3 regions of the Streptomyces sp. NPDC090499 genome follow, and region 1 is predicted to be linked to each of the others. Evidence: riboswitches for the same ligand, from Rfam matches in the RefSeq annotation. Region 1 holds a riboswitch; each other region holds the start of a gene.
What was found. Region 1 has a riboswitch for cyclic di-AMP ahead of ACIQVL_RS34315 (transglycosylase family protein). Riboswitches for the same ligand answer to the same signal wherever they lie in the genome.

Region 1 (7,786 bases):
GCGGTTCGCGGAGCCGGACACCCTCGACCTCGCCCGGCGGGACAACCAGCACCTCGGTTACGGCCACGGCATCCACTACTGCCTCGGCGCCCCGCTCGCCCGGCTGGAGGGCCAGACCGCGCTCGCCGGCCTCCTCGCCCGTCTTCCCGACCTGCGACTCGCGGTGGACGAGAGCGAGTTGCGGTGGCGCGGCGGGCTCATCATGCGCGGGCTGCGCACGCTCCCGGTGGAGTTCACGCCGACCGGCCGCTGAAGCCTCCACCTGCCCCTACGGGCAAAAGATGACCAGCGTTCAAGTCTGTGATCTTCACGTGATCTGCGCGGCATTAACTTGTGACAAGTGATCGTCTGCCGATACGTTCACCCATCAGCACGGCGCCCTTGCGGGACCCGCCGTGCCGGTCACCGCTGTCGCTCGAAAGGTTTCCGCATGCTCTCCGGGAACGGTCGTCACCGTCGCCCCCGCCAGGCTCCGGCACTCCTCGTCGCGGCCGGGGTGACCGGCTCCGCCATTGCCCTCCCCCTCCTCGGCGCGGTGAACGCCAGCGCGGCCGACGGCTCCACCTGGGACCAGGTGGCCGAGTGCGAGAGCGGCGGCTCCTGGAGCGCCGACAACGGCACTGGCTACTACGGCGGCCTCCAGATGTCCCTGGACGACTGGAGCAAGTACGGGGGCCTGGAGTACGCCAGTACGCCGGACCAGGCGAGCCGTTCGCAGCAGATCGCGGTCGCCGAGAAGATACTCGCCGACCAGGGCACCAAGCCCTGGCGGACGTGCGCGCTGATCGCTGGGCTCTCGTCCGACGACGCCTCGGTGAACGTCGACACGGGACTCGGCGGTTCGGATGATTCGTCCGGTTCCTCCGACTCGTCGGACTCGTCCTCCGGCCTGTCCGACTCGTCCTCCTCCGGTTCCGACTCCTCTTCGGGCACCGCGGACTCCGGGAGCGACTCCGCCACCCCCTCCCCGGGCGCAAGCACCGACAGCGACTCCAAGGCCGACACCTCCGGCAAATCCAGCAAGACGGACAAGTCGGAATCCTCCGGCTCCGATTCCGGCTCCGGCACCTCGAAGGCGAGTGAGAGTCCCGCCACTTCCGGGGCCGATGACTCGGACAATTCATGGCAGACCGGGGGGTCCTGGAGCCTGGTCGACACGGGGGCCGTCAGCGGCGGCGGCAAGCACCGCGGTGGCTCGGCGGACGAAAGCGTGACAAAGGGTCAGAGCGCCACCTCCTCCGGCCGGCACGCCTCCGACGGCGGCGGCACCTATACCGTCCACGACGGCGACACCCTCGCCTCCATCGCCGACTCCCTTGGCCTCGACGGCGGATGGCGCGCGCTCTACGACGCGAACAAGGCCGACATCGGCACCGACCCGAATGCCATCACCCCCGGTCAGACCCTGAAACTCGGCACCGAATAGGACGAAACGCGGCGGGAGTTGACGCCCCGCTTCGAGTTGAATGTCCGTTTTGGTGAAAGTGTGGGATGAGTCTCAGAAGCCCTGATCATCTTTGAAATTCACCTGATGGCCTGTTTACGGTCAAGGCCGCTCGTCACCACGAGCCCCGGCCGTCGCAACGCCGAGTCCTGCCAGCGGCCGCCCGGGAACAGTCGTCGCGTCATGCGCCGTAGGCAGGAGCGGGGGACCCAAGGTAAGTGCCGGGACCGGTAGTTGAGGCTGCCGATCCGGCTCGGGGTGAAGTCGCGCACCGACATGCGGTGTGCGGCCGGGCAACTCAACCGGCCCGAACCCGACAGCTCACCTCGCAGGCGTCGGTGAGGGGATCGATCCATGCTGTTCTCCGGCAAGGGCAAGCATCGCCGTCCGTCCAAGGCCGTCCGCGCCATCGCCGTCGCCGGTGTCACCGGCGTCGCCGTCGCCGCCCCGCTGATGGCGGCCGGCAGCGCCTCCGCCGCCACCGCCTCCGAGTGGGACACGGTCGCCCAGTGCGAGTCCGGCGGCAACTGGGCCATCAACACCGGCAACGGCTACTACGGCGGTCTGCAGTTCTCCGCCTCGACCTGGGCCGCGTACGGCGGTACGCAGTACGCCGCGCAGGCCAACCAGGCCACCAAGGCGCAGCAGATCACGATCGCCGAGAAGGTCCTCGCCGCCCAGGGCAAGGGTGCCTGGCCGGTCTGCGGCACGGGCCTGTCCGGCGCCACCTACACCGGCAGCAGCTCCAGCAGTTCCAGCTCGTCGAGCAGCAGCGCCGGCACGAGCACCCGCTCGACCGACACCCAGGCCGCCTCCCGCTCCGCCGAGCGTCCGGCCGCCAAGAAGACCGTCACCACCCCGACCGGCAAGAAGGTCAAGAAGGGCGACGGCGAGTACAAGGTCGTCAAGGGCGACACCCTCAGCTCGATCGCCGAGAAGCACAAGGTCAAGGGCGGCTGGCAGGCGCTGTTCAAGCTGAACAAGGACATCGTCGAGGACGCCGACTTCATCTACCCGGGCCAGCAGCTGCACCTGAAGTAGGGCACCTGACGCAGCCCGCGGGGCGGCCGCCGAAAGTACTAAGCGGTGCCCAGCTGAACCACAGCTCCCCCACAACCGTGGTCCCCATAGTGGAGACCACGTGAGGGTCACCCCCGTCCCCCACGGACCCCCGCCCCGGTGCGTTTTCCCCCGAACGCACCGGGGCGGGGTTTCTCTTTGCCGCCGCCGCCGCCGCCGCCCCGCCGCCCCGCCGCCCCGCCGCCCCGCCGCCCCGCCGTCCCCTTCTTGGCCCGCTCTTCTTCCGTTCTTCATCGGGACCCCCTTTGTTCCGCACGTGAACAATGAGTACCGTCTGTGTGTCCACGGGCCGGTCGGTCGTGCCGGCCGACGGCCCTTGGACGGTTAGGCTCTAGTCGCAAGGCTGAGCAAGGGCCGACGAGGCCCGCGTGCGCCCCGCACAACCAGCGTCACATCCCAAGAAGGAGATGCTCGTGCCGTCCATCGACGTCGTCGTAGCCCGGGAAATCCTGGACTCCCGAGGCAACCCCACGGTCGAGGTCGAGGTCGGCCTCGACGACGGCAGCACGGGTCGTGCCGCCGTCCCGTCCGGTGCCTCCACCGGTGCCTTCGAGGCCATCGAGCTCCGTGACGGCGACCCCAACCGCTACCAGGGCAAGGGCGTCGAGAAGGCCGTCCTCGCCGTCATCGAGCAGATCGGCCCGGAGCTGGTCGGCTACGACGCCACCGAGCAGCGCCTGATCGACCAGGCCATGTTCGACCTGGACGCCACCGACAACAAGGGCTCGCTGGGCGCCAACGCCATCCTCGGCGTCTCCCTCGCCGTCGCGCACGCCGCCTCCGAGGCGTCCGACCTGCCGCTGTTCCGCTACCTCGGCGGCCCGAACGCGCACCTGCTGCCCGTCCCGATGATGAACATCCTCAACGGCGGCTCGCACGCGGACTCCAACGTCGACATCCAGGAGTTCATGATCGCCCCGATCGGCGCGGAGTCCTTCTCCGAGGCGCTGCGCTGGGGTGCCGAGGTCTACCACACGCTGAAGAAGGTCCTGAAGGGCAAGGGCCTGGCCACCGGCCTCGGCGACGAGGGCGGCTTCGCCCCGAACCTGGAGTCGAACCGCGCCGCGCTCGACCTCATCCTGGAGGCCATCAAGCAGGCCGGTTACGTCCCCGGCGAGCAGATCGCGCTCGCGCTCGACGTCGCCGCGTCCGAGTTCTACAAGGACGGCAAGTACGAGTTCGAGGGCAAGTCCCGCTCGGCCGCCGAGATGACCGAGTACTACGAGGAGCTCGTCGCCGCCTACCCGCTGGTCTCCATCGAGGACCCGCTGTTCGAGGACGACTGGGCCGGCTGGAAGGTCCTCACCGACAAGCTCGGCGACAAGGTGCAGATCGTCGGCGACGACCTGTTCGTCACCAACCCGGAGCGCCTCGCCCGCGGCATCGAGGAGGGCACCGCCAACGCCCTGCTGGTGAAGGTGAACCAGATCGGTTCGCTCACCGAGACCCTGGACGCCGTCGAGCTCGCCCAGCGCAACGGCTTCAAGTGCATGATGTCGCACCGCTCCGGCGAGACCGAGGACGTCACCATCGCCGACCTCGCCGTCGCCACCAACTGCGGCCAGATCAAGACCGGCGCCCCGGCCCGCTCCGAGCGCGTCGCCAAGTACAACCAGCTGCTGCGCATCGAGGAGATCCTCGACGACGCGGCGGTGTACGCGGGCCGCAGCGCCTTCCCGCGCTTCAAGGGCTGAGCCCGCTAGAGGGTAAGGCTTAGCCAGTCGTACGTACGTCCCCGTACCCGGTCCCGTACCGTGTCCGGGGACGTACGCACGTATCAGGGCGACCAGGGAGGCGGGGACATGGCCGCGAAGGACCGGGACCGGTTCTCCACCGCGACCAGGCTCAAGCTGCTCGGCGAGCAGACGGCGGCCCGGGTCTACCGCTCCCAGACCAGGCGCCAGGCCCGCCGCTCCCGGCTCACCGGCCGCGCCGCGCTGCTCGCGATCGTGCTGTGCACGATGGTCGTCGCGCTCGCCTATCCGATGCGGCAGTACGTCTCCCAGGGCGCCGAGATCTCCGACCTCGAACGGCAGCAGGAGCAGGCCAGGCAGCGGGTCGAGCAGCTGCGGGACCTCAAGGCGCGGTGGCAGGACGACGCGTACGCCGAGCAGCAGATCCGCGAGCGGCTGCACTACGTGATGCCGGGGGAGACCGGGTTCGTGGTCATCGACCCCGGTGCCGCCAGGCAGGCGCACGCCTACCTCGGGGCGGCCGACCGGCCCTGGTACGCGAACGTCTGGGACGGCGTCGACAAGTCCGACGCGTCCGACCAGTGAACCGACAGAAAGCCACGCAGAACACAGTCATGCAAACGCCACCGCCCTCCACCCCGCGCACCGAGCCGACCGACGCGGACGTCGAGGCCTTCAAGCAGCAGCTCGGCCGGCCGCCGCGCGGGCTGCGGGCGATCGCGCACCGGTGCCCGTGCGGGCAGCCGGACGTCGTGGAGACCGCGCCGCGGCTGCCGGACGGGACGCCCTTCCCGACGCTGTACTACCTGACCTGCCCGAAGGCCGCGTCCGCGATCGGGACCCTCGAGGCCAACGGCGTCATGAAGGAGATGACGGCACGGCTGGAGAGCGACCCGGAGCTGGCGGCGGCGTACCGGGCCGCGCACGAGGACTACATCGCGCGCCGCGACGAGATCGAGGAGCTCACGGGCTTCCCGAGCGCGGGCGGGATGCCGGACCGCGTGAAGTGCCTCCACGTCCTGGTGGCCCACTCGCTGGCCGCCGGACCCGGCGTGAACCCGCTCGGCGACGAGGCGATCGCCATGCTGCCGGAGTGGTGGGCCAAGGGGACGTGCGTGGTGCCCTCGGCCGAGCACTGACCGCCGGACACGCCGCCGTCCCGGGGCCCCCGGACCCCCGGGCCCCCGGACCCCCGGGCCCCCGGGCCCCCGGGGCCCTCGCCCACCCACCACCCGACTCGGTCCGCCGAGCAGGTGCCGCCCGGCTCGGTTCGGTCTGCCGACAAGCCACGAACAGACAAGGAACCCACCGCCATGACCCGCGTCGCCGCCATCGATTGCGGTACCAACTCCATCCGCCTCCTCGTCGCCGACGCGGACCCGGAGACCGGGGAGCTCGTCGATCTGGACCGGCGGATGGTGATCGTGAGGCTCGGGCAGGGGGTGGACCGGACCGGGCGGCTGGCGCCGGAGGCGCTGCAGCGGACGTTCGCGGCCTGCCGGGAGTACGCGGCGGTCATCAAGGAGTACGGGGCGGAGCGGCTGCGGTTCGTGGCCACCTCCGCCTCCCGGGACGCCCAGAACCGGGACGAGTTCGTGCGCGGTGTGCTGGACATCCTCGGTGTCGAGCCGGAGGTGATCAGCGGCGACCAGGAGGCCGAGTTCTCCTTCACGGGGGCGACCAGGGAGCTGACCGGGCGCGAGGACCTCGCAAAGCCGTTCCTCGTCGTGGACATCGGCGGCGGGTCGACCGAGTTCGTGGTCGGCGAGGAGCACGTGCGGGCCGCGCGGTCCGTGGACGTCGGGTGCGTGCGGATGACCGAGCGGCACCTCGTGCACGAGGGGCACGTCAGCGACCCGCCCACCGAGGCCGAGACCGCCGCCATGCGGGCCGACATCGAGCGCGCCCTCGACCTCGCGGAGGAGACCGTACCGCTGCGCGAGGCGCGGACCCTCGTCGGTCTGGCCGGGTCCGTGACGACCCTCTCCGCCATCCACCAGGACCTGCAGGAGTACGACTCCGCCGCCATCCACCACTCCCGCATCCCCTACGCCCGGGTCCGGGAGATCACCGAGCGGCTGCTGCGCTCGACGCACGCCGAGCGGGCGGCGATCCCCTCCATGCACCCCGGGCGCGTCGACGTCATCGGCGCCGGCGCCCTCGTCCTCCTGTCGATCATGGAACGGGTGGGTGCCGAGGAGGTCGTGGTGAGCGAGCACGACATTCTGGACGGCATCGCCTGGTCCGTCGCCTGACCCACAGGTCGGCGTGATCCATCCTCGGATGAGCATGCGAATCGACGGGTGAGCGTCCCGAACGGCCTGTGACACGCCGTGCCACGACACCCTGGCGGAAAACTTCGTGAAGTTCTTCACAAGGAATTCGGTGCAGGTGGGGGGTCCGGCGGGAGCTCTTGGGCCGTTCGGGGGCTCAACAGGCCCGAGCGCGTGCTCAGGAGAGCGATCCGGGGGTGTTCCGGGAGGTGCTCGTGAGGGTGACATCGGGTGCCCTCACGGTGCCCCCGGAAGCCTGGAGAGGCAGCTCACGCGGCATTGACAACGGGTCGTATCGGAAGTGGGTTCCCGCTGTTGACCATGACCTGTGTCACGTGGGCGGCGGAGTGTAGCACGACCCCTGTGGAAGCTTGTGAAGGGGCGCACGAGCGGCCCCCCTGAGGCGGGTGGATACTCGATGCCATGAGCACCACGGAGCGTCCCAGGATCCTCGTAGTAGGCGGTGGGTACGTAGGCCTGTACGCAGCTCGGCGCATCCTCAAGAAGATGCGCTACGGCGAGGCGACCGTCACGGTCGTCGACCCCCGGTCGTACATGACCTACCAGCCCTTCCTCCCCGAAGCCGCCGCCGGCAGCATCTCCCCTCGGCACGTCGTCGTCCCGCTGCGACGCGTGCTGCCGAAGGCGGAGGTCCTCACCGGCCGGGTCACCACCATCGACCAGGACCGCAAGGTCGCCACGATCGCGCCGCTCGTCGGCGAGGCGTACGAGCTGCCTTTCGACTACCTCGTCATCGCGCTCGGCGCGGTCTCCCGCACCTTCCCGATCCCCGGCCTCGCCGAGCAGGGCATCGGCATGAAGGGCATCGAGGAGTCCATCGGCCTGCGCAACCACGTCCTCGAGCAGCTGGACAAGGCCGACTCGACGACCGACGAGGAGATCCGCCGCAAGGCGCTCACCTTCGTCTTCATCGGCGGCGGCTTCGCGGGCGCGGAGACCATCGGCGAGGTCGAGGACATGGCCCGCGACGCGGCGAAGTACTACAAGAACGTGTCCCGCGAGGACATGCGCTTCGTCCTCGTCGACGCCGCCGACAAGATCCTGCCCGAGGTCGGCCCCAAGCTCGGCCTGTACGGCAAGGAGCACCTGGAGAGCCGCGGTGTGGAGATCTACCTCTCCACCTCGATGGACTCCTGCGTCGACGGCCACGTGGTGCTGAAGAACGGCCTGGAGGTCGACTCCAACACGATCGTGTGGACGGCCGGCGTGAAGCCGAACCCGGCGCTCGCCCGCTTCGGTCTGCCGCTCGGCCCCCGCGGCCACGTCGACACCGC
Region 2 (7,786 bases), on a different contig from region 1:
GTTCTCCCTCGGTGGCAAGGGCTGAGCCGCGGCCTTCCGCCCGGCCTCAGTCGAGCAGGCGCTCGCGCAGCCGCTCCCGGGTCTCCGGGGCCAGCTTCAGGCCCTGCTCCAGGTAGGTGTCGACGTCGCCCCAGGTCTCGTGGATGCTCTCGAAGGCCGCCGCGAGGTACTCCGCGCGGGCGTCGAAGAGCGGGCTGAGCAGCTCCATCACCTCGGGGCTGTACACGCTCTCCCCGCTGCCGCTGCGCCGCACCTTGTAGCGGCGGTGCTTGGCGTTGGACTCCAGGTAGTCCACGAGGATCGCGTCCCGCTCCACACCCACCGCGAGCAGCGTCACGGCTATGGAGATGCCCGCCCGGTCCTTGCCGGCCGCGCAGTGCATCAGCGCCGGGACGCTGTCCTCGGCGAGCGCGTGCAGCACGCGCGAGTGCTCGTCGGTGCGGTCCTTGACGATCGAGCGGTACGAGGTGACCATCCGGGCCGCGGCCTTGCCGTCGCCCAGGAGTGCGCGCAGCTGGTCGATCTCGCCCTCACGGACCATCTTCCAGAAGTCGGCGCCGTGCGCCGGGTCGGTCAGCGGCAGGTTCAGGTTCCGTACGCCGGGCAGCTCGACGTCCGGGCCCTCCAGCTTCTGGTCGGCCGCGTTGCGGAAGTCGAAGATCGTGTGCAGACCGAGCGAGCCGAGGAACTCCGCGTCCTCTTCCGTCGCGTGCGCCAGATGGCCGCTGCGGAACAGCACGCCCGGCCGCACCCGGCGCCCGTCCACGGTCGGCAGGCCGCCCACGTCACGGAAGTTGCGCACACCGGCCAGCTCGGGCTCGGTCGACGGGACCTGCTGCGTCACGGGGGGCTCCTCCCGGTCGGACCCGTCGGCGCTGCTCGTCGACGGGCACTGGACCGACCATACGACATCGGTTTCCACAGGCAATGAGTTGTCCACAGGCAGCGCCTCCGCGGCCAGTGGCCCTTGCCTCCGGGGCCCGTGGCCCCGGATGATGTTGGTGCTTGAGTGGATCTGTTGGCACCTGTGTGAGGTTTCTCGATGGTGGACATCGCCGAAAACGGTCGTACCTGGCTGCTGTCGGGCCCCGGCAGCAGCTATGCGCTGCATCTGACGGAGACCGACGAACTGCTCCACCTGCACTGGGGGCCCAGGATCCGGCTCGCCGACGCCGAGGAGCTCAGCACCCGGGCACTGCCCGACTACTGGGCCTTCGAGTCCCCGCTGGACGGCCGCGAGGAGTACCCCGTCGAGGGCGGCCCCCGCTTCGTCCGCCCCGCGCTGTCCGTGCGGACCGAGGAGCGCCGGGGCACCGAGTGGACCTTCGGGTCGTACGAGGTCGTCGAGGACGACGAGCTCCGGCTGCGCTTCACGGACGACGGCATCGTCATCACGCTGCACTACCGGATGCGCGGCGATGTCGTCGAGCGCTGGGTGACCGTCGACAACGAGGCGCACGCGCGCGTGGAGCTGCTGCGCGCCGACCCCGCCGCCTGGACGCTCCCCGACCGCGAGGGCTGGCGGCTCTCCCAGCTGCACGGCCGCTGGGCCGCCGAGTCCCGGCTCACCAGCGCCCCGCTCACCTACGGCGAGAAGGTCATCGGCAGCCGCCGCGGCCATACCAGCCACCAGCACCTGCCCTGGGTCGCCCTCGACACCGACGCCACCGAGGAGCGCGGCGAGGTCTGGGGCTGCGCCCTCGGCTGGTCCGGCTCCTGGCGCATCGCGGTCGCCCAACTTCCCGACGCGCGCGTGCAGATCACCGGCGGCGCCGGCTACGACGACTCGGGCCTGCTGATGCTGGCCGAGGGCGAGTCGTACACCAGCCCGGTCTTCGCGGGCCTGTGGACCGACGGCGGCTTCGGCGGGGCGAGCCGCGCCTGGCACGCCTACCAGCGGGCGTACATCATCCCGGACGCCGACCAGGACCGGCCGGTGCTTTTCAACTCCTGGGAGGCCACCACCTTCGACATCTCCGAGGAGCAGCAGGCCACCCTCGCCCGCCGGGCCGCCGCGATCGGCGTCGAGCTGTTCGTGGTGGACGACGGCTGGTTCGGCGCCCGCACCAGTGACCGCGCCGGCCTCGGCGACTGGACGCCCAACCCCGACCGCTTCCCCAAGGGCCTCAAGCCCCTCGCCGACTACGTGCACGCCCTCGGCATGGAGTTCGGCATCTGGGTCGAGCCCGAGATGGTCAACCCGGACAGCGACCTGTACCGCGCCCACCCCGACTGGGTGCAGTACCAGGAGGGACGGAAGCGGACCGAACTCCGCAACCAGCTTGTCCTCAACCTCGCCCGCGAGGACGTCCGGGAATACCTCTGGGAGCAGCTCGACACCCTGCTGTCCAGCGCCCCGATCGACTACGTCAAGTGGGACTTCAACCGCTGCTTCACGGACGCGGGCTGGCCCGGCGAGCCCTACCCGCAGCGCCTGTGGGTCGACCACGTGCGCGGGCTGTACGCGCTGCTCGACCGGATCCGCGCGGCCCACCCGAACGTCGCCATCGAGTCCTGCTCCGGCGGTGGCGGGCGGATCGACCTCGGGATCATGAGCCGTACCGACGAGGTGTGGACCTCCGACAACACCGACCCGCTGGACCGCCTCGCCATCCAGCACGGCTTCAGCCAGATCCACCCTGCCCGGGTGATGTCCGCCTGGGTCACCGACAGCCCGAACCACCAGCTCAACGGCCGGGTCAGCTCGCTGCGTTTCCGGTTCGTCAGCTCCATGGCCGGGGCGCTCGGGGTCGGCGGCGACCTCTCGAACTGGACCGAGGAAGAGCTCGCCGAGGCCGGCCGTTGGGTGGAGCTCTACAAGGAGATCAGGCCCCTGGTGCAGCGCGGCGACCAGTTCCGGCTGCGGCCGCCGGCCGGCGGGCTCAGCGCGGTGCAGTACACGCTCGGCGACGAGACCGTCGTCCTGGCCTGGCTGCAGGCGCAGAGCTACGGCGAGCCGGCGCCGGCGCTGCGGCTGCAGGGGCTTGACCCGACCGCGTCGTACGAATGCCGTGAAACGGGCGAAGTGCACCGGGGTGCGGTGCTGTTGCACCACGGGCTGCGCACCGGGCTGAAGGGCGACCTGGATGCGGCGGTCTTCCGACTCCGCCGGATCTGAGGCATCTGCCCGAATTGGTACTTTCATTACGACTTGCTCCGGAATAAGTGGACGTGGCGTGACGTGCGTGAGGAGCGTCATATTCGTGACCGTCCGTCGCGCGTCATGCTCACGTAATGCCGATATTTCGCAGGCGAATTGGAAATCCGAATGGGCCGGAATTCACGGAGGGTGACCGGAATTCCCGGTAACGGATCAAGTCGGGACCTGACGGCCGGAACCGGGCGCTTGTCCACGTCCGTCTCACTCGCTTACGTTCGCCACACATCCGGGCGGAACGCCGAATCCTGCCGCCGCCCGGAGTCCCCACACACACTCACCCGTGCCCGGCAGGAGCGGGGGACCCGCCAGGTATGACCGCCTGTTCCGGTTCCCGGGACGGCTAGGGGTGTAGCCACGTCTTCCGGTGTGGCCGGGCAGCTCCAGCCCGAACCCGACAGCTCACCTCGCAGGCGCAGGAGAGGAATGCGCCATGCCCGCGAAGGGTAAGCACCGCCGTCCCAAGTCCCAGCGCCTCACTCGTTCGATGGCCGTCGCCGGAACCGGCGGTGCCGCGCTGGCCCTGCCGCTCATGGGGGCCGCCGGCGCCCACGCGGCCACCACGCAGTCCCTTTCCGAAAAGACCACCCAGTCGCTTCCCGTCGTCGAGAAGGCCGCGGTGAAGGAGGCGCCCGCAGGGAATTCCGGCACCGCGCATTCCGCACGGCGGATCTACACGGTGGTCCCCGGTGACTATCTCGCGAAGATCGCCCGTGACCAGAACGTCCGCGGTGGCTGGCACCGGCTCTACGCCGACAACCGGCAGGCGGTCGGCGGCAACCCCTCGCTGATCCACCCCGGCCTCAGGCTCACCCTCGGCGGCCGGCACGCCGCGCCGACGGACTCCGGCTCCCGTCACGAGGCGCAGTCGAACCCGCAGTCGTCCACCTCGTCCTCGGCCCCGTCCTCGTCTGGTTCCTCGGCCTCGTCCGATTCCCTGGGTTCCTCGAGCAGTTCGGTCAATTCGGGCAATTCGGTCGCGACTGCTTTCGGCTTCACCCTCCCGGTCTCCGGTGGCACCATCGGCACCGGCTACCACGTGGCCGGCAGCATGTGGTCCAGCGGCTACCACACTGGCGTCGACTTCGTCGTCCCGACCGGCACCCCGGTCAAGGCCGTCGGTGCCGGCACGGTCGTCACGGCCGGCTGGGGCGGCGCTTACGGCAACCAGGTCGTCATCCGGCTCGCCGACGGCTACTACGCGCAGTACGGCCATCTCTCCGCCCTGTCGGTCTCGGTCGGCCAGACCGTGACTGCGGGCCAGCAGATCGGCCTCTCCGGCGCGACCGGCAACGTGACAGGCCCGCACCTGCACTTCGAGATCCGCACCACCCCCGACTACGGCTCGGACGTGGACCCGGTCGCCTACCTCCGCTCCAAGGGCGTCACCGTCGGCTGACCGCGCGGCCCCGGCCTGCGGTGTTTCCGGGGTCGCCCCACACGCGGCCCCGGAACTCGATCAACACTTCAACGCCGCTGGTCAGGGACTTATTCCAAGATTGGCAAAGTATTTAAGGGTGTCTTATCTCACCGAGCGTCAACCCCTTATTACGGTCGCGTAGGTCACAGCCGAAGGTGAATCATGGCCCGATGTGGGAGACGATTCGAAGAGTGACAATGCATCAGTGATCGGGTCGTACGCAGCGGTGGGGGACAGCTTCACCGAGGGCGTGGGAGACCCCGGCCCCGACGGGGCGTTCGTCGGCTGGGCCGACCGGTTCGCGGTACTGCTGTCCGACCGGCAGCCCGAGGGCGACTTCAGTTACACCAACCTCGCCGTGCGCGGGAAACTGCTCGACCAGATCGTGGCGGACCAGGTGCCGCAGGCCCTGGAACTCGCCCCGGACTTGGTCTCCTTCTGCGCGGGCGGCAACGACATCATCCGCCCCGGCACCGACCCCGACGAGGTGGCCGAGCGGTTCGAGCGGGCCGTGGCCCGGCTGACCGAGGCCGTCGGCACGGTGCTCGTGACCACCGGCTTCGACACCCGGGGCGTGCCCGTCCTCAAGCACCTGCGCGGCAAGATCGCCACGTACAACGGACACGTCCGGGCCATCGCCGACCGCTACGGCTGCCCGGTCCTCGACCTGTGGTCCCTCAAGACCGTGCAGGACCGGCGGGCCTGGGACGGCGACCGCCTGCACCTGTCCCCCGAGGGGCACACGCGCGTGGCGCTGCGCGCCGGTCAGGTGCTCGGCGTCGAGGTGCCGGCCGACCCCGACCAGCCGTGGCCCCCGCTGCCGCCCCGCGGCACCCTGGAGGTCCGCCGCGACGACGTGCACTGGGCCCGCGAGTACCTGGTCCCCTGGATCGGGCGCCGGCTGCGCGGCGAGTCGTCCGGCGACCACGTGACGGCCAAGGGGGCGCTCTCCCCGGACGACATCAAGATGCGGATCGCCTCCGTGGCCTGAGGCGGAACCGGCGGGTAAGGGGCGGCCGCACTGCGGGCCGCCCCTTACTCCTGCTCGGGCAGCCCGAGTTCGCGGGCCAGCGCCTCGTCGGCCCACGCCTGGGCCCTGGCCCGGGGGACGGCGCCGGGGTACGAGGTCAGCTGGACGGCGAGCCCGTCGAGCAGCGCGGTCAGCCGCAGCGCCGCCGCCGTGGGGTCGGGGCACCGGAACTCGCCGGCCGCCACCCCCTCGGCGATGACCTCGGCGATGGCCGCCTTCCACTGCTGGTCCAGCCCCTTGGTGACGTCCCGCAGCGCGGGCTCCCGCAACGCCACCGCCCAGCCCTCGATCCACAGCCGCCAGCCCTTGGCCTGTCCGGTCGGCGCGTACCAGCGCACCGCGGCCCGCAGCCGGCGCAGCGCCGACGTACGGCGGCCCAGCAGCTTGCGCAGATGCGCCAGGTCGTCCTCGGCGGCATAGGTGAAGGCGGCGGCGACCAGCTTCTCCTTCGTCGAGAAGTGGTACAGCACCAGGGCGTTGCTCACCCCGAGGGCCGAGGCCACATCGGCGATCCGGACCGCCGCCACGCCCCGCGCCTCGATCTGCTCGATGGCGGCCCGCAGCAGTTCCTCCCGCCGCTCGGCCACGCTCAACCGCACTCTCGCCACGCGGTCACCCTAATCGGTCGTCCCGCCACCCGCGTTGCCGTCTCAGGCCAGCGGCAGCCGCATGATCGTCAGGTCCAGCCAGCGGCCGAACTTGGTGCCCACCTCCCGGACCGTGCCGACGTGCTCGAAGCCGAACCGGTCGTGCAGCCGGACCGACGCGGCGTTCCCGGCCTCGATGCCGGCGATCATGACGTGGTGGCCGGCCTCGCGCGCCGCGGCGATGAGCGGGCCGAGCAGCGCGGAGCCGATGCCGAGCCCGTGGCTGCCCTCGCGGACGTAGACCGAGTTCTCCACCGTGTGCCGGTAGCCGTCCAGGGCGCGCCACGGGCCGTAGACCGCGAACCCCGCCACCTCGCCCGGCGCGTCGGCCGACTCGGCCACCAGCGCCGAGCCGCGTTCCAGGTGGGCGGCGAACCAGGCCGCGCCCTCGGCGGGGGACTGCGGGGTCTCGGTCCACAGGGCCGTCGAGTGCTCGATCGCATGGTTGCGGATCGCGCGGACGGCCTCCTCGTCACCCGGCCGGGCCGGACGCACGGCCACCAGCCCTCTCTCGTATATTGGATTCATGTCCAACATAGTAGAACCATCGGCCGACCCCTTGGTGCGGCAGATCGCCGCCCGGGTCCGCACCGAGCGGGAGCGCCGCCGCTGGACGCTGGCACAGCTCGCGGACGCCTCCGGTGTCTCCCCGGCGATGATCAGCCGGATCGAGCGCGGCGAGAGCAGCCCTACCGCGGTCGTCCTCGGCAAGCTGTCCGCCGCCTTCCGCATCGGCGTCGCCTCGCTGCTGGCCCCCGCCGAAGGCGCGCACGACGCGCAGGAGTCCGCGGCCGACACCCCGGGTGTACGGCGCGCCGCCGACGCCGCCGAATGGCGCGACCCCGGCACCGGCTACCGGCGCCGCCAGATCACCGGCCCGCGCTTCCCGGCGGAGATCGCCGAGATCCGGCTGCCCGCCGGAGCCCGGGTGCCCTACCCTGCCGCGGCCTTCGCCTTCGTACGGCAGCTCGTCTGGGTCCTCGACGGCCGCCTCACCTTCCACGACGGAGACACGGTCCACGAACTGGACGCCGGCGACACCGTCGAACTCGGCGCACCGGCCGAGCGCGTCTTCGCCAACACCACCGACGCCGAATGCCGCTACGCCGTCGTCCTCACCCGCGACGCGCAGCCGTGACCCCGCCGCTGCCCCGCGGCGGCACGGTCCTGCTGGCCGTCCTGGCCGGGACGGCGATCGCGAACAACTACGCCGTGCAGCCCGCGCTCACGGCGGTCGCCACCGACCTGGACGTGCCGCTCGCCACGATCGGCCTGGTGCCGACCGCCGCGCTCGCCGGCAGCATGACCGGCTTCGCCCTGCTGCTTCCGCTCACCGACCACCTCGCCCCGAACCGCCTGGTCGCCACAGAGCTCACGGCCCTGGCCGCCGCCCTGGCGCTCGCCGCCACCGCACACCATGCGGCCGTCCTGCTGGCCGCCTACCTGCTCGTCGGCGCCGCCGCGAGCGTGGCCGCCCAGGCCGGCAACATCGCCGGCCGTCATGCCCGGCCGGGCCGCGCCGGAACCGGCGT
Region 3 (7,786 bases), on a different contig from region 1:
CCCGGCGCATGTCCTTGTCGTCGGCGGGCAGCGGGTTGACCGTGCGGAGCCTGACGCCCGCCACCACCGGGTGGTAGTCCCAGGCGGCCTCGCCGCCGTCACCGGCCTCCTCGCCGTCGGGCCAGAACATCACCGCGGGGGAGGGCCAGGCCTCGTCCCAGGGCCGGTCGGCCTCGGCGACGAGCTGCCACTCCCGGCCCGCCTGGCGGCCCTGGAGGTCGACGGCGAGGGTCAGCCGGGCGCGCACGGTCACGGTGCCGTCGTCGACGCGCCAGCGGGCCTCGAAGAGGCGTCGGGCGGAGTCCCCGGGCACGGGGGGTTCCGCGAAGTCGTCGAGGACGCCGGTCTCCTTGCGGCTGCGCAGGATCCTGCGGATCACCTCCTCGGAGTCCGGACCCGTGTGGCGGCCGCGGGCGGCCCAGACGGTCGGCGGAAGGACGGCACGGTCGGCGGTGGAGTTCGACATGGGCCAATCTGCTGGTGGGAGAGGAGTGCGTCCTCCAGTATCGCCGCCCGGGAGCGTGTCTCATAGAGCGGGGGCCGCCCGCGTACGGCGCGTGCGCCCCGCACCCGGGGTGCGAACCGAGTGCGCCACCCGATGCCGGTTCACCCGTGCCCCTGATCGGGCCGGCCTCGGAGAATGGTGCCGGGAACGGGGCCCGCCCGACCATCCGCCAGGGGCGGGCCCCGTTCCCGCCGCCGGGAGGCATGGGAAAGAGGCACGAGAAAGGGGCCGGCGGCAGTGCGTCGGCCCCCCTCTCACCCGTCACGTCCCAGCGCCTCAGGCGCCACTCTCGCGGAGCATGTCCTCGCGCTCGACGAGCTTGACGCGCTCGCGGCCCTGCGGCTCGCCCAGCGCCTTCTCGGCGGCGTCCAGCCGGTACCAGCCCTCCCAGGTGGTGAAGCGGACGTCGCGCTCGGCGAGGAAGGCCTCCACGGCCTCCGGCGCGGGTGCCTCTGGGGTCTGCAGGCGGCCGTTCGCGTAGTCGTCCAGCAGGTTGGACACCGTCTCGTTGGCGTCGCCCTTGGTGTGGCCGATGAGGCCGACCGGGCCGCGCCGGATCCAGCCGGTGACGTACGTGGACCGGAGGTGACCGCCGCTCTCCTCGATGACCCGGCCGCCCTCGTCCGGGACGGTGCCCGACTCGATGTCCCAGGGCAGCTTGGGCAGCTTGTCGGAGAGGTAGCCGACGGCGCGGTAGACGGCGCCGAGGTCCCAGTCCTTGAACTCGCCGGTGCCCTTGACGTTGCCGGTGCCGTCGAGGGCGGTGCGCTCGGTGCGCAGGCCGACGACCTTGCCGTCCTCGCCGAGGATCTCCACCGGGGACTCGAAGAAGTGCAGGAAGAGCTTGTGCGGGCGGTCGCCGACGTCGCGGATCGCCCAGTTCTCCAGGGTCTTGGCGACCATGTCGGCCTGCTTGTTGCCGCGCCGGGTCTCGATCGAGCCCTCGTCGTAGTCGATGTCCTCGGGGTCGACGATGACCTCGATGTTGGGGGAGTGGTCCAGCTCCCGCAGCTCCATCGGGGAGAACTTCGCCTGCGCCGGGCCGCGGCGGCCGAAGACGTGCACTTCGAGGGCCTTGTTGGCCTTGAGGCCGTCGTGGACGTTCGGCGGGATCTCCGTCGGCAGCAGCTCGTCGGCGGTCTTGGCGAGGATGCGGGCCACGTCCAGGGCCACGTTGCCGACGCCGAGGACCGCGACCTTCCCGGCCTGGAGCGGCCAGGTGCGCGGCACGTCCGGGTGGCCGTCGTACCAGGAGACGAAGTCGGCGGCGCCGTAGGAGCCGTCCAGCTCGATGCCGGGTATCCGCAGCTCGCGGTCGGCGGTGGCGCCGGTCGAGAAGATCACCGCGTCGTAGAAGGAGCGCAGGTCGTCGAGGCTGATGTCGGTGGGGTAGTCCACGTTGCCGAAGAGGCGGATCTGCGGCTTGTCGAGCACCTGGTGCAGGGCCGTGATGATGCCCTTGATGCGCGGGTGGTCGGGGGCGACGCCGTAGCGGATCAGGCCGAACGGGGCGGGCATCCGCTCGAAGAGGTCGATGGACACGCCGGGCTCGGCGGCCACCCCGGACTTGAGCAGGGCGTCGGCGGCGTAGATCCCGGCGGGGCCGGCTCCGACGATGGCTACCCGCAGGGGGCGCGGCATGATCAGGTTCCCTTCGAGTGAGGACAGTCGATCTCGAACGGGAAGCCTAAACTAAGGCAGTCCTAAGTTAGTACGCGGGTCCGCTCTATGACCTCATAAGCCGATCTTATGAGGTGTATCGGGTCCGGCTTATGGTCTCCGGGGCGTCCCGATGGCCTCCTGGTGCTTGGCGTGCGCACGGCACATGCACCACCCTGTCCCCTGCGGCGCACCGAGGCGCGGTGGCCGGAGGGCGAGGGGTGAGAGCGTGGCAGCACGCGGGGAGACGGCCGTCGCGGTGACCGGCGGCAGCGGATTCGTCGGGAGCCGTCTGGTACGCCGGCTGCTGGAGCGCGGGTACCGGGTCCGTGCGACCGTCCGCCGCGCGTCCGACGCGACGAAGGTACGGCCCCTGTGGGAGCTCCAGGAGGCCTTTCCCGGCCGGCTCGACCTGTTCGAGGCCGATCTGCTCCGGGACGGCTCCTTCGACGAGGCGTTCCGCGGCTGCGCGACCGTCTTCCACGTGGCCTCACCGTTCCTGATGCCGGAACGGATCGGGGACGGCCAACGGGACGTGGTGGACCCGGCGCTGCTCGGCACCCGCAACGTGCTCGGCGGCGTCGAGCGCACGCCGGAGGTGGAGACCCTGGTCCTCACCTCCACCGTGGGCGCGATCTTCGGCGACTACGCCGACGTCCGCGAGATGGCCGGCGAGGTGCTGACCGAGAAGTACTTCAACACCACCAGCACCGTGGCGAACAACCCCTACCACTACGCCAAGACGGTCGCCGAGCGCGCCGCCCGGGACGCCGAGGCCGCCCAGGACCGCTGGCGCCTGGTCTCGATCAACCCCGGCCTGATCCTCGGCCCCTCCCTCACACCCGCCTCCGAGTCCGGCAGCCTCTTCCTGCTCGACGAGCTGTTCAAGGGCTACTTCTGCTACGGCGCCCCGGACTTCAGCTTCACCACCGCGGACGTCCGCGACGTGGCCGACGCGCACATCGCGGCCGCGGAGAACCCGGCGGCCAGGGGCCGTTACATCGTGGCCAACGAGACGATGACGTCCTTCCACGAGATGTCCCGGATCATCCGCACCCGCCACCCCTGGGACCCGCGCCTGCCGCGCACCGCGCTCCCGCACGGCCCGGTACGGGTCCTGGGCCCGCTCTTCGGCCTCACCCAGGACTACATACGCAAGCACCTCGGCATCCGCTTCCGCGTCGACAACGGCCGCAGCATCCGCGAACTGGGCCTCGCCTACCGGCCCGTCGAGCAGACCCTCCTGGACCACCACGCGAGCTGGCGCTCCCGGCGGCGGAGGGTCTGAGCCCGACGGTCACGGGGGTCAGGCCGGGCGGATCACCCGGTGGATCGCCGACTCCCCGGCGTTGTAGATCGACTCCTCGCGGATGACCGCCCCGGGGCTCGGCGCGTGCACCATCGTGCCGCCGCCCGCGTAGATCCCCACGTGGCTGTCGTCGTCGAAGAAGAAGACCAGGTCACCCGGCTCGACGGCGGCCAGCGTGATCGGGGTGCCGGCCAGCGTCTGCTCCGGCGCGGTGCGCGGCAGCGTGACGCCGGCGGCGCGCCAGGCGGCCTGGGTCAGGCTGGACGCGTCGTACGCCCCCGGCCCGGTCGCTCCCCAGACACACGGCCGGCCGATCTGCTCCCGCGCGAACGCGAGCGCCTTCATCGCCTTGCCCGGCTCGGCCGCGACGCCCGGCTGGAGGAAGGCACCGGGGTCGGCGTAGCCGCCGGGCGCGGCTGCGGTGGGCACCGGGGCCGGGGCCTGCGGAGGCGCGGTCGGCAGGGGCGTGGTGGGGAGCGGGGCGGTGACGACCGGGGCGGGGGCGGCCATGGGCATCGCCATGGCGGGCGCGGCGGCCATCATCGCCTCGGGCGGCATGGTCATGGCCGCCGGCATCGCGGAGGCCTGCGGTGCGGAGGGCGCCGCCATGGGGGCTGCCACAGGCGCCGCCATCGGCGCGGGGATCGCCATGGCGGGTGCTGCCATCGCGGTGGGCATGGCCATGGTGGCCGCGTAGGCGTAGGCGTAGGTGCCGTCGGCGGACTGCATGCCTGCCGGGTAGGCGCCGGGCAGGTCGGCGACGGGTGCCGCGGCGAAGGGGGCGGCCGGCGGCACGGCGGCCATGGGCGGGGCGGGGGCGGCGGGGAACGCCGTGGAGTACGTGCCGTTGCCGTAGGCGGTGTCGGCGGCGAACGGTGGAACGTCGGTGTAGGCGGCGGACGCGTTCGGCGACATGATCCGGAAACCGCCGACGTCCATCGGCCCGGGGGCCGGGGCGGCAGCGGTGGGCGCTGCGGTCGGGAAGGCGCCGCTGTTCGTGGGACCCGCGGTGGGGAAGGCGCTCGTGCCCATCATGGGGTCGGCGGTGGGGAAGGCGCTCGTGCCCATCATGGGGTCCGCGGCCGGGAACGCGCTCGTGCCCATCATGGGGTCGGCGGTGGGGAAGGCGCTCGTGCCCGCCATGGGGTCCGCGGCCGGGAACGCGCTCGTGCCCGCCATGGGGTCCGCGGCCGGGAACGCGCTCGTGCCCATCATGGGGTCGGCGGCCGGGAACGCGCTCGTGCCCATCATGGGGTCGGCGGTGGGGAAGGCGCTCGTGCCCGCCATGGGGTCCGCGGCCGGGAACGCGCCCGCGTCGGCCGGGGTCGGCATCGGGAACGAGCCCGTGGCGCCCGGCGTCATGATGCGGAAGGAGCCGGTGTCCCCCGGGGCCGGAGCCTGGGCGGCGCCCGCGTCCATGACGGGCGCGGTCTGGTAGGTTCCGCCGCCCGAGCCGCCCGGGGTCATGACACGGAAGCCGCCCGCGTCCGCCGCGGCCCGGGTCGGGGCACTGTCGGAACCCCCCGGGGTCATGATGCGGAAGGTACCGGTGTCCGACGGGGACACGATCGGGATACCGCCCGTCTCGGTCACCGCCGGGAGCGCGCGGGTGGCGGCGGAGGAGCCGCTGCCGGTGCGCTGGTTCGGTATGCCGACGGGGGGCGCCTGCCAGGGCTGCACCGGGGCCTGCGCTTCGGGCGTCGGCCAGGGGCTGGACGACGGTGCAACGGCCTGGGCGACAGGGGCCGGGGCAGGGACCGCGTCGAGGGCGGCGATCGCGCGCTGCCCGGTGCGCTGGGACAGCACCTCGCGCGCCTTGGCGAGCTTGAGCTGGTTCCTGGTCTTCGAAGCACCCGGCGTCGGCCGCTGCGGCCCGGCGGCAGGCAGCGCCCTGGGCGCACCCGAGGGTCCCGCGGGCAGCGCCGCGGCGGGCCCCGCCGTCAACTCCAGCCTCGGACGCGCCGGCAGCTCGCGGACGACCTCGATCTCGCTCTGCGCCGACGGCCCCGCGGTCAGCTCCAGCCGGGCCGGGCCGGAGTCCTCCAGCTGGCCGAGCAGGTCCGCTGCCATGGCGCTGACAGGCCGGCGCGGCCCGGGGCGGGCGGGCTGCCGGTCGGTGGGCAGCGCGGCCGGCACGCTCGGCCCCAGTCTCGAGCGCGCCCCTTCGAACCACTCCCGGGCGATGTTGTCGAGGCCCGGGTCGTCACGACGGGTCCGTTTGAACAGCGGGACGCCGCGTGAGCGCGAGCCCCCGCTCATCGCACGGGTGGCGTTGTAGTTCCCGGTGGCGTTCTCGGCCTGGTCGTAGAGGCTGTCGATCCGCTGTCGAACCTCGTCACGGCTCTCGGGCGCCATTGAGGGGTCGTGCTCCTTCCGTACTCCGCCTACCGGGTTAGCTGTCGGGTTCGGGCGGTCGAGTCCGGAAGGCATGCCCTACGGCCTTTGCCCTTGCGGACGGCGGCCGATTCACCCCAGTGGTCGGTTGGGTCCCCGGCTCCGGACCAGCCCCTGAGGGGCACCGGACTCGGCGGAGGCCGCGCGGCCCGACGGGATTCGCCGGGGGGAGCCGAGCGGCTTGCCCGTCAACTTAGCCAACTTGTGTCACTCGTGTGAAGGTTGAAGTGGCTAATGTCCGATACGTATTTGTGATGTTCGTCGTAGCGTTCGGAACTCGACCGTACGGAACGGCATTTCGCGCGCATCCAGTGCATTCGCAGGGTCACCGGAGCGTTGCCGTGGGTCGCGTTCCCCCGCTTCCGGGGCGCCCGCTTTCTGTGAGGTCACCGTGAATTCCCGGGACTGTTGAACACGGCGGCGCCGCGGGCCGTATAGGGCCGGGGATTTCCATGCCCGGCCGCCCACGACATGCAGGGGAACGACCTTGAGACGCAACAGGCGCAGACGCCCGACCGGCGCACAACGCGCGACCTTCGCAGCGGTCGCCCTGATGCTCGGCGGCGGAGGACTGGTCGCGGTGAACGTCTATGCCTCGGCCACCGAGAACGGTGACGGCCAGGGGCAGGTCGCCACCGGCCAGGTGCTGTCCGCGCCCACGATCTACTGCCCCGACGTCGGCAGCCGGCTGACGGCGGTGCCCGACGGCGCCCGGGCGGACGTCGACCGTGAACTCGCCCAGATGGACCAGCAGGTCGCCGCCGCCTACCAGCAACTCACCCAGTCCGCGGCCGAGATCGAGGAGAACCCCGGCTTCGCCGGCCAGACGATCATCGACCCGCTGAAGGCGAAGCGGTCCGAGTCGCTCCAGCGCATCGCCGACGCCATCGGCCGCGAGGGAGACCGGCCGCAGGGCCTCGACGACCTCGCCGCCTGCACCCTGCGCTCCTCGAACCAGGGCGCCGGGCAGTCGGCGGCCCCCCAGGGCAGCGCCACGCCGAGCCAGAGCGGCCAGGGCAGCGCCGCGCCGAGCCAGGGCACCGGGGCGGGCGGCCAGGGCGGCAACGGACCGGTCGCCTCCGACTACGCGGACATCACCTCGGTCCAGCCGAACGTCACCACCCCGGCCGAGCAGTCCGGCGGCTCCACCGGCACCTTCGGCTCCAGCTGCGGCGTCAACGCGAACGGCCTGTTCAACTCGGACAACGTCATCGTCGCACCCGGCGTCTCCAACGGTGCCCACCACTTCCACGACTACATCGGCAACCAGTCCAACAACGCCTTCGCCAGCGACCAGGACCTCGCGAACGCGGACACCAGCTGCGCGGACCAGGGCGACAAGTCCACGTACTACTGGCCCGTGCTGCGACTGCAGAACGGCAAGCAGGAGCGGGACGCCGACAAGCCGGGCGGCGGCACCGAGGGCAACGCCGGGCAGATCGTCACCGCGAAGGAGGTCACGCTGACCTTCGAGGGCAACCCGACCTCCAAGGTCACCGAGATGCCGCGGCTGCTGCGCATCATCACCGGCGACGCCAAGGCGTTCGTCAACGGCCCGACCAATGCCAACGCCTCCTGGAGCTGCACCGGTTACGAGGACCGGCAGCTCAAGGACAAGTACCCGCTCTGCCCCTCCGGCAGCGACGTCGTGCGCACGTTCCGGTTCCAGAGCTGCTGGGACGGCCGGAACATCGACAGCGCCAACCACCGCACCCACGTGGCGTTCGAAGGCCCCGACGGCAGCTGCCCGGCCGGTTTCCAGGCCATCCCGCAGCTGGTGCAGCGCATCGTCTACGACGTGGCCGCGCCGAGCCTCCAGGACGGCGGCCGTACGGTCCCGCTGTTCGCGGTGGACTCGTTCCCCGAGCAGCTGCACAAGCCGGTCACCGACCACGGCGACTTCATCAACGTCTTCGACG

Region 2: linked by a shared signal. The riboswitch ahead of ACIQVL_RS43885 (peptidoglycan DD-metalloendopeptidase family protein) and the one ahead of ACIQVL_RS34315 (transglycosylase family protein) in region 1 are both predicted to bind cyclic di-AMP.
Region 3: linked by a shared signal. The riboswitch ahead of ACIQVL_RS29140 (C40 family peptidase) and the one ahead of ACIQVL_RS34315 (transglycosylase family protein) in region 1 are both predicted to bind cyclic di-AMP.

What each region holds. Positions count from the first base shown of each region.
Region 1 is NZ_JBIVXP010000011.1:219,860-227,645, forward strand. Features, by position in the region: gene ACIQVL_RS34305 (cytochrome P450) at 1-253, shown strand, start outside; gene ACIQVL_RS34310 (transglycosylase family protein) at 431-1,426, shown strand; cyclic di-AMP (ydaO/yuaA leader) riboswitch at 1,621-1,794, shown strand; gene ACIQVL_RS34315 (transglycosylase family protein) at 1,799-2,485, shown strand; gene eno (phosphopyruvate hydratase) at 2,932-4,218, shown strand; gene ACIQVL_RS34325 (septum formation initiator family protein) at 4,327-4,803, shown strand; gene ACIQVL_RS34330 (DUF501 domain-containing protein) at 4,833-5,357, shown strand; gene ACIQVL_RS34335 (exopolyphosphatase) at 5,532-6,473, shown strand; gene ACIQVL_RS34340 (NAD(P)/FAD-dependent oxidoreductase) at 6,915-7,786, shown strand, end outside.
Region 2 is NZ_JBIVXP010000021.1:118,366-126,151, forward strand. Features, by position in the region: gene ACIQVL_RS43870 (DUF6126 family protein) at 1-25, shown strand, start outside; gene ACIQVL_RS43875 (tyrosine-protein phosphatase) at 47-844, opposite strand; gene ACIQVL_RS43880 (alpha-galactosidase) at 1,043-3,118, shown strand; cyclic di-AMP (ydaO/yuaA leader) riboswitch at 3,426-3,586, shown strand; gene ACIQVL_RS43885 (peptidoglycan DD-metalloendopeptidase family protein) at 3,591-4,556, shown strand; gene ACIQVL_RS43890 (SGNH/GDSL hydrolase family protein) at 4,783-5,568, shown strand; gene ACIQVL_RS43895 (TetR/AcrR family transcriptional regulator) at 5,613-6,215, opposite strand; gene ACIQVL_RS43900 (GNAT family N-acetyltransferase) at 6,258-6,782, opposite strand; gene ACIQVL_RS43905 (helix-turn-helix domain-containing protein) at 6,781-7,392, shown strand; gene ACIQVL_RS43910 (MFS transporter) at 7,389-7,786, shown strand, end outside.
Region 3 is NZ_JBIVXP010000008.1:340,176-347,961, forward strand. Features, by position in the region: gene ACIQVL_RS29125 (hypothetical protein) at 1-466, opposite strand, end outside; gene ACIQVL_RS29130 (FAD-dependent oxidoreductase) at 782-2,146, opposite strand; gene ACIQVL_RS29135 (NAD-dependent epimerase/dehydratase family protein) at 2,394-3,452, shown strand; gene ACIQVL_RS29140 (C40 family peptidase) at 3,471-5,828, opposite strand; cyclic di-AMP (ydaO/yuaA leader) riboswitch at 5,839-6,013, opposite strand; gene ACIQVL_RS29145 (DUF1996 domain-containing protein) at 6,421-7,786, shown strand, end outside.